Regions from separate parts of the Klebsiella sp. M041 genome, predicted to be linked through region 2. Evidence: predicted binding sites of a transcription regulator. Region 2 holds the regulator's gene; each other region holds the start of a gene.
What was found. Region 2 encodes PurR, which represses purine synthesis genes. Its sites were predicted from a motif close to CANGCAAACGTTTGCNTG; they were not measured.
Positions count from the first base shown of each region.

Region 1 (2,184 bases), on a different contig from region 2:
CCAGCCAGCAGCGCGCTGGTGCCATATTTCGCCAGCAGCTTGCGTGACGATTTGCTGGCCACCAACAGCCCTGCCAGTCCGCCGATGGCGCCGGGCAGCAGGGCGCTTCCTTTTGACGATTCGCCGGACGGCGACGCGCCCTGCTGTCCGAGCAGCGACTGCAGTTGATTTAGCCAGTTAGCCATGGTTTTCCTCTCAGGTGACAAACACTGTTATCAGCCTAAACGACGCGATGTCAGGAAATGTTAGATATGGCTAAAGATGCGCAAAGGTGCGCGCGGCGGCGGTACCGGGTTCAGCCGACCAGCCGACCAGCCGACCAGCCGACCAACCGACCAACCGACCAACCGACCAACCGACCAGCCAGCCAGCCAGCCAGCCAGCCAGCCAGCCAGCCAGCCAGCCAGCCAGCCAGCCATCAGGCCGCTTTGGCTTTCCGCGTTTTGGCAGCCGGCGCGGCGGTATCTTCCGCCGGGGAAGCCTCTGCGTCCGTTGACGGCGCGGGCGCATCGTGCGCAGTCGCATCCTGCTCCGGCAGTTTGCCGGCGCGCAGGATATGCTGCAGCGCCTCTTTACGCTCCGCCAGCCACATCGCCATGGTATCGCGCTGGGCATCGTCCATTTCCAGCGGCGATGCTACCAGCCAGTCATTCAGCACCTCTGCCAGATCGAGCATTTTGTCGTAAGCGTCGGCCTCTTTTTTGCTGGCAAAAGACATTTTTTCCTCACCTTCGCGGATCACCACATATTTAATTTCAACCGCCATGCTGCAGCCTCTCAATACTGTATTTTTATACAGTATAGCAAATTTCCCTTCCGGACTCAACTCACGCGCGTAAAGACAGACGCAAACGTTTTCGTTTATAATCGACCGCATCTTTTTTTACTGCGGAAGAGAGTTATGACTGTATTAGGCACCGCGCTGCGCCCGGCAGCCACCAAAGTTATGCTGTTAGGCTCCGGCGAGCTGGGTAAAGAAGTCGCCATTGAATGTCAGCGCCTGGGCATTGAAACTATCGCCGTCGACCGCTACCCCGATGCCCCGGCGATGCAGGTCGCCCACCGCGCCCACGTCATCAATATGCTGCACGGCGAGAGCCTGCGCGCGCTGATCGAACAGGAAAAACCTGATTACATCGTGCCGGAGATCGAAGCTATCGCCACCGATACCCTGGTCGAACTGGAGCAGGCCGGGCAGAAAGTGGTCCCCACGGCGCGGGCAGCGAAGCTCACCATGAACCGCGAAGGCATTCGCCGTCTGGCGGCAGAAGAGCTGCAGCTCCCCACCTCCAGCTACCGTTTCGCCGACAGTGAAGACGCCTTCCGCGCGGCGGTCGCGGAGATCGGCTTGCCGTGCATCGTTAAACCGGTGATGAGCTCCTCCGGCAAAGGCCAGAGCTTCATCCGCTCGGCTGACCAGCTCAGCGAAGCCTGGCGCTACGCCCAGCAGGGCGGCCGCGCCGGCGCCGGGCGGGTGATCGTCGAAGGGGTGGTGAATTTCGACTTTGAAATCACCCTGCTCACCGTCAGCGCCGTCGATGGCGTGCATTTCTGCGCCCCGGTCGGCCATCGTCAGGAAGATGGCGATTATCGTGAATCCTGGCAGCCGCAGCAGATGAGCGACCTGGCCCTTGAGCGCGCACAGGATATTGCCCGTAAGGTGGTGCTGGCGCTGGGGGGGCATGGCCTGTTCGGCGTGGAGCTGTTCGTTTGCGGCGACGAGGTGATCTTCAGCGAAGTCTCCCCGCGCCCGCACGACACCGGAATGGTGACGCTTATTTCGCAGGATCTCTCGGAGTTCGCCCTGCACGTTCGCGCCTTTCTTGGGCTGCCCGTCGGCGCCATCCGCCAGTATGGCCCAGCCGCTTCCGCGGTGATCCTTCCGCAGCTGACCAGCCAGAACGTCAGCTTCGGCCAGCTGCAGTCGGCCGTCGGAGCGGGCCTGCAGCTGCGTCTGTTCGGCAAGCCGGAGATTGACGGCACTCGTCGTCTGGGGGTGACCCTCGCCGTCGCCGATTCAGTGGAAGAGGCCGTAGCGCGGGCTAAAACCGCCGCCGCGGCGGTTATCGTCGAAGGGTAAAAACAAAAAACCCGGTCGCGTTGCCGCTGACCGGGTTGTTGACCTTGAGGCGCGGTTTACTTCGCGCCTTCCACCGCTTCACGCGCCAGGGTGGTGATGCGATC
Region 1 is NZ_JCAXWU010000010.1:104,978-107,161, forward strand. It holds gene AC6CWS_RS14905 (tellurite resistance TerB family protein) at 1-185, opposite strand, end outside; gene AC6CWS_RS14910 (YebG family protein) at 419-766, opposite strand; gene purT (formate-dependent phosphoribosylglycinamide formyltransferase) at 902-2,080, shown strand; gene AC6CWS_RS14920 (bifunctional 4-hydroxy-2-oxoglutarate aldolase/2-dehydro-3-deoxy-phosphogluconate aldolase) at 2,137-2,184, opposite strand, start outside.
Region 1: a site for PurR is predicted at 845-862, ahead of purT (formate-dependent phosphoribosylglycinamide formyltransferase). Genes of this name have one in related genera too.

Region 2 (2,184 bases):
TGACCCCCGCCGGGGTCTGGTTTTTACAGGAAGGGCGCTCTGTTATCAAAAAAATGCAGATCACCCGCCAGCAGTGCCAGCAAATTGCCAACGGCTGGCGCGGGCAGTTGTCGATCGCGGTGGACGATATCGTGAAACCCGCGCGGATGCGCCAGATGATCGTGGATTTCTATCGCCATTTTCCCGACGTCGAGCTGATCGTTTTTCAGGAAGTGTTCAATGGCGTATGGGATGCGCTGGCCGACGGCCGCGTGGAGCTGGCGATTGGCGCAACGCGCTCTATTCCGGTCGGGGGCCGCTATGCGTTCCGCGATATGGGGATGCTGAGCTGGGACTGCGTGGTGGCGAGCGATCACCCGCTGGCGAAGATGGCGGGGCCGCTGAGCGACGATGTCCTGCGCAACTGGCCGTCGCTGGTGCGGGAAGATACCTCGCGTTCGTTGCCCAAACGGACAACGTGGCTGCTGGATAACCAGAAGAGGGTGGTGGTCCCCGACTGGGAATCGTCGGCAACCTGTCTGTCGGCAGGACTCTGCGTCGGCATGGTGCCAAGCCATTTCGCCCGGCCATGGGTGGATCGCGGCGAGTGGACCGCGCTGGCGCTGGAAAATCCGTTTCCGGATGCGGCCTGCTGTCTGACCTGGCAGCAGAATGATGCTTCGCCGGCGTTAAACTGGATGCTGGACTACCTGGGGGACAGCGACACGCTGAATCGGGAGTGGCTGCGGGCGCCGGAGTGATCCGCGCCCGCCAGTGCTTTAGCGACGATAGTCGACAAACGGGCCATCCGCCACCGAGCGGCGTTCGACCAGCCGAGGGTGCACTTCAATAGACTGCGACTCTTCGCGCTTGTTGACGATACGATCCAACAGCATATTGAACGCGGCTTCGCCCAGCGAATCTTTCGGCTGATGAATGGTGGTTAACGCCGGGCTGAAATAGCGGGCGTTGCGCACATTATCATAACCGATCAGCGAAATGTCCTGCGGCACGCGCAGCCCCATTTCATCCGCGGCGCAGATAGCGCCCATCGCCATAATGTCGCCGCCGCAGAAGACCGCCGTTGGACGGTGTTGTTGGCTCAGGATCTGCTGCATGGCGCGGTAGCCGGACTCCGGCTCGAAGTCGCCCTGTACAATCCAGTTTTCCGGCACGCTGATATGCGCCTCTTTCATCGCCTGCATGAAGCCGGCCAGTCGCCCCGCGCCGGTGTTGCGCTCCAGCGGGCCCGGGATCACGCCGATTTCGCGGTGACCGCGTTCAATCAGGTAACGTCCGGCGATATACCCGCCCTGGAAGGCGTTATCGATTACCGCATCGGTAAAGTCAGCTTTTGCTTCGCCCCAGTCCATCACCACCATCGGAATATGGCGATACTCTTCCAGCATGCTCAGGACGGAGTCCGGGTATTCGGAACACATCACCAGCAGACCGTCGACGCGTTTTTGCGCCATCATCGACAGATAGGCCCGCTGTTTTTCCGGGTCGTTCCAGGCGTTGCCGAGAATCAGGGTATAGCCCTTCTGGAAGCAGCTCTTTTCAACGGACTCAATGATTTCAGCGAAATAGGCGGCTTCGCTACTGGTCGCCAGCAGGCCAATCGATTTTGTATGATTGACTTTCAGGCTGCGGGCCACGGCGCTCGGCGAGTAGTGCAGCTCTTTAATCGCCGCCCATACCGCATTGCGCGTCTCTTCGGCAACGAAACGGGTTTTGTTAATTACATGTGATACAGTTGTAGTGGAAACGTTTGCGCGCTTCGCTACATCTTTAATAGTTGCCATTACATCTCACTCCATGCCTTGACCTGATCGCCTGATCATCGATACGTAAACGTTTGCCTACACACACCCTGAATACAATTTTCAACATTGCATCACGTCGGGAAAACGACACAGAACGACAGGAAGGGGTCAATGGCCGATACGCTTTTAAATTAGCGTGGGATTTTGTCCGATCTTGGGGCAAAGTGGAAGAGCAAAAATGTGCATCGCCCTAAATCCCGGAAGATTTTTGCGATTTTTTGTGCAAAAATGAGCAAGCTCACTTTTGGTGTGGGGATAACAAGAGGGAAAAATGATGGATACCAATTTAAAGTTTTCGCTGATCACCACGATTATTGCCCTCGGCGTGATCGTCGCATTCAGCCTGACCGCCATACTGCACTAATGTTCCGATGAGGGA
Region 2 is NZ_JCAXWU010000006.1:167,592-169,775, reverse strand. It holds gene punR (DNA-binding transcriptional activator PunR) at 1-740, shown strand, start outside; gene purR (HTH-type transcriptional repressor PurR) at 759-1,784, opposite strand; gene cydH (cytochrome bd-I oxidase subunit CydH) at 2,077-2,169, shown strand.

Region 3 (2,184 bases), on a different contig from region 2:
GCCCGCCAGCAGTTGCGCAACCACCTTGCCCAGCGTCAGACAGATGGCGATCAGGGCGATACTCTCGATCAGCACCAGCGACGTGATCACCCGCCCTACGTCCGGCTTTTCAAAGGCGGTCGGCGCTACCTGATCGTCCGGCGTCCCGTCAGGAGAGGAAGAGTGCTTCACCAGGTAACGCGCCACCGGGCCGCCGATCAGACCGCCGAGCACCAGGCCGAAGGTCGCGCAGGCCATCGCCACCTCCGTGGCATTGGCAAAACCATAGCGCTCAATGAACAGCTTGCTCCACGCCGCGCCGGTGCCGTGGCCGCCGGAAAGGGTGATAGTGCCGGCCAGCAGACCCATCAGCGGATCCAGCCCCAGCAGCTTCGCCATGCCGATACCGAGGGCGTTCTGCAGCAGCAGCAGACCAACCACCACAATCAGAAAGGTACCCAGCACCTTGCCGCCCGCCCGCAGGCTGGCGAGGTTGGCGTTAAGCCCGATGGTGGCGAAGAACGCCAGCATCAGCGGATCTTTGAGGCTCATATCGAAATCAATTTCGATATCCATACTTTTTTTTAGCACCAGCAGCGCCAGCGCCACCAGCAGACCGCCGGCAACAGGTTCAGGAATGGTGTATTGCTTGAGGAGGGGAACGGTTTGGACGAGTTTTCTGCCGAGTAACAGCACAAGCGTTGCGGCAACGAGCGTCGATAAGGTATCGAGATGAAACATAAAAAGCTCCTTATGGCGCATGATCCATTCACACGCGACGATATTCCTGGTGTCTTTAGCTTCTCATCATGAGGAGTCAGAGGGGGATTTTACGCAGAACGGCGGAAAAAATGACAGAAAAACATATTTTGTATCCTGAATGATGCGATTTAGCATACAAAATGTTAATTATCTCGTTGCGCATATTCACTGCATAAATTTTTATGGGCAAACGCTGGCAAACGTTTGCTTTTGGTCTACAGTCCGATAAAATTCCCGCTTTGCCACCTTGGGATTGCTTGTGATGTCCGTTAACACCGCAGAGTCAGAAAATGCGCAACCGGTTGCGCATAAACCAGCCAGCGAATTAATCTACCGCCTCGAAGATCGCCCACCGCTACCGCAAACCCTGTTCGCCGCCTTCCAGCACCTGCTGGCGATGTTTGTCGCGGTGATCACCCCGGCGCTGTTAATCTGCCAGGCTCTCGGTCTCCCGGCGCAAGATACCCAACATATCATCAGCATGTCGCTGTTCGCCTCGGGCGTGGCCTCCATTATTCAGATCAAAGCCTGGGGCCCGGTCGGTTCCGGACTGCTCTCCATCCAGGGCACCAGCTTCAACTTTGTCGCCCCACTCATCATGGGCGGCACCGCGCTGAAAACCGGCGGCGCCGACGTCCCGACAATGATGGCCGCCCTGTTCGGCACCCTGATGCTGGCCAGCTGCACGGAAATGGTTCTCTCCCGCGTCCTGCATCTGGCGCGCCGCATCATTACCCCGCTGGTCTCCGGCGTGGTGGTGATGATTATCGGCCTGTCGCTGATTCAGGTCGGATTGACCTCCATCGGCGGCGGCTACGCGGCGATGGCCGACCACACCTTCGGCGCGCCGAAGAACCTGCTGCTGGCGGGCATCGTGCTGGCGCTGATCATCATTCTCAACCGCCAGCGTAATCCCTATTTGCGCATCGCTTCGCTGGTGATTGCCATGGCGGCGGGCTATCTGGCGGCGTGGTTCCTCGATATGCTGCCGGCCAACACCGCCCCGACCAACAGCAGCCTCATCACCGTTCCGACGCCGCTGTACTATGGCCTCGGCATCGACTGGAGCCTGCTGCTGCCGCTGATGCTGGTGTTTATGATCACCTCCCTGGAAACCATCGGCGATATCACCGCCACCTCCGATGTCTCCGAGCAGCCGGTCTCCGGTCCGCTGTATATGAAACGTCTGAAAGGCGGCGTGCTGGCTAACGGCCTCAACTCCTTTGTTTCCGCGGTCTTCAACACCTTCCCGAACTCCTGCTTCGGCCAGAACAACGGCGTGATCCAGCTGACCGGCGTCGCCAGCCGCTACGTCGGCTTTGTGGTAGCGCTGATGCTGATCGTCCTCGGGCTGTTCCCGGCGGTGAGCGGTTTCGTACAGCATATCCCTGAGCCGGTGCTCGGCGGCGCCACGCTGGTGATGTTCGGCACCATCGCCGCGTC
Region 3 is NZ_JCAXWU010000002.1:235,912-238,095, forward strand. It holds gene gltS (sodium/glutamate symporter) at 1-720, opposite strand, end outside; gene AC6CWS_RS03130 (nucleobase:cation symporter-2 family protein) at 1,004-2,184, shown strand, end outside.
Region 3: a site for PurR is predicted at 935-952, ahead of AC6CWS_RS03130 (nucleobase:cation symporter-2 family protein). Genes of this name have one in related genera too.

Region 4 (2,184 bases), on a different contig from region 2:
GCGCTTTCCACAATGCCGGCAGCGCAGCCAGATCGGTAAAGGTCGTCACTTTGGGATGATCGATGGGCGGGTTGTGCGGATCGGCGCAGAAGTAGAACACCTCCATGCCGGCGGCTATTCCCGATTGTGCACCTGCCCTGGAATCATCAACCAGAATACAGTTCTCAACGTTAACGCTCATCGCCTTTGCGGCATGGAACATCAGCGCCGGATCGGGTTTCCAGCGCTGAATATCGTAGCCGCTGTACAACCGGTCAGCGAAATGGTGCAGCAGGCCGGTGCGGCCGAGAGAGTGTTGCATCTTACTGACCGGGCCATTGGAAACCACGCACATCGGGACGCTTACCGCATCCAGCAGCGCCTGGGCTCCGGCAATCACCTCCAGTTCGCTATCAAACAGGCGGGCGACTTCCGCACGGTAAATCGGCTCCAGAGTGGCCTTTTGCAGGTTAACGCCATGCTCGGCGTTGATGGTGTCGATTATTTCGTACAGCTTTACGCCTTTGAAGCGCTTAAAAATCTCTGCCAGCTCCAGCGTAATGCCAAATTCCTGGAACATGTGCACGTAGGCGCGGGAGCAAATCACCTCGCTGTCGACCAGCGTGCCGTCACAGTCAAAAAATACTGCTTCTGGTTGAGTCATAGCCATTCCATATTAACAAGTTTAACGTTTTCGTCATGTCCAATGCCGCGACGCAATCGTTGCCGTATAAGCAAAATAAATGAAAAAAATTACCATACAACCGCGCCTGGTGCTGTAATTTGGTATAGGATAGCGTCGAATTTTCCCTCCTTACGTTCGGAAACCGATAATGAGTCAACAACAAACCAGCCAGTCTTCTGGCCAGGGTCTGCTGGAGCGCGTATTTAAACTGCGCGAGCACGGCACCACGGTGCGCACGGAAGCCATCGCCGGTTTCACCACGTTCCTGACGATGGTGTATATCGTTTTTGTTAACCCACAAATTCTTGGCGTAGCGGGCATGGATACCAGCGCCGTGTTTGTGACCACCTGTCTGATTGCCGCTTTCGGCAGTATCCTGATGGGGCTGTTCGCGAACCTGCCGGTCGCCCTGGCGCCGGCGATGGGCCTGAACGCCTTTTTCGCCTTTGTGGTGGTGCAGGCGATGGGCCTGCCGTGGCAGGTCGGGATGGGCGCGATTTTCTGGGGCGCCGTCGGCCTGCTGCTGCTGACGATCTTCCGCGTACGCTACTGGATGATCGCCAATATTCCGCTGAGCCTGCGCGTGGGCATCACCAGCGGTATCGGTCTGTTTATCGGTATGATGGGCCTGAAGAACGCCGGGGTTATCGTCGCAAACCCGGAAACGCTGGTCAGCATTGGTCATCTGACCTCCCACAGCGTGCTGCTGGGCGTGCTGGGCTTCTTTATCATCGCGATTCTGGCGTCGCGCAACATTCATGCCGCGGTTCTGGTCTCTATCGTGGTGACCACCCTGCTGGGCTGGATGCTGGGTGATGTACACTACACCGGAATCGTCTCGGCGCCGCCGAGCGTGACTTCGGTGATCGGTCATGTCGATCTGGCGGGCTCCCTGAATCTGGGCCTGGCCGGGGTGATCTTCTCCTTTATGCTGGTCAACCTGTTTGACTCCTCCGGGACGCTGATCGGCGTGACGGATAAAGCGGGTCTGGCGGACGCCAACGGTAAATTCCCGCGCATGAAGCAGGCGCTGTTTGTCGATAGCGTCTCGTCGGTGGCAGGCTCCTTCATCGGCACCTCGTCGGTAACTGCGTATATCGAATCCTCCTCCGGCGTTTCCGTGGGCGGGCGCACCGGCCTGACCGCTGTGGTCGTCGGTATCCTGTTCCTGCTGGTTATCTTCCTCTCTCCGCTGGCGGGGATGGTTCCGGCCTATGCGGCCGCCGGCGCGCTGATTTACGTCGGCGTGCTGATGACCTCAAGCCTGGCGCGCGTGAAGTGGGATGACCTGACGGAAGCGGTACCGGCGTTTATCACCGCGGTGATGATGCCGTTTAGCTTCTCGATCACCGAAGGCATTGCCCTGGGCTTTATCTCCTACTGCGTGATGAAAATTGGCACCGGCCGTCTGCGCGACCTCAGCCCTTGCGTCATTATCGTCTCGCTGCTGTTTGTGCTGAAGATTGTCTTTATCGATGCACATTAATCCGCACGTATGATGAAAAAGCCCGGCATCGCTG
Region 4 is NZ_JCAXWU010000002.1:345,203-347,386, reverse strand. It holds gene yieH (6-phosphogluconate phosphatase) at 1-643, opposite strand, end outside; gene AC6CWS_RS03685 (NCS2 family permease) at 813-2,150, shown strand.
Region 4: a site for PurR is predicted at 693-710, ahead of AC6CWS_RS03685 (NCS2 family permease). Genes of this name have one in related genera too.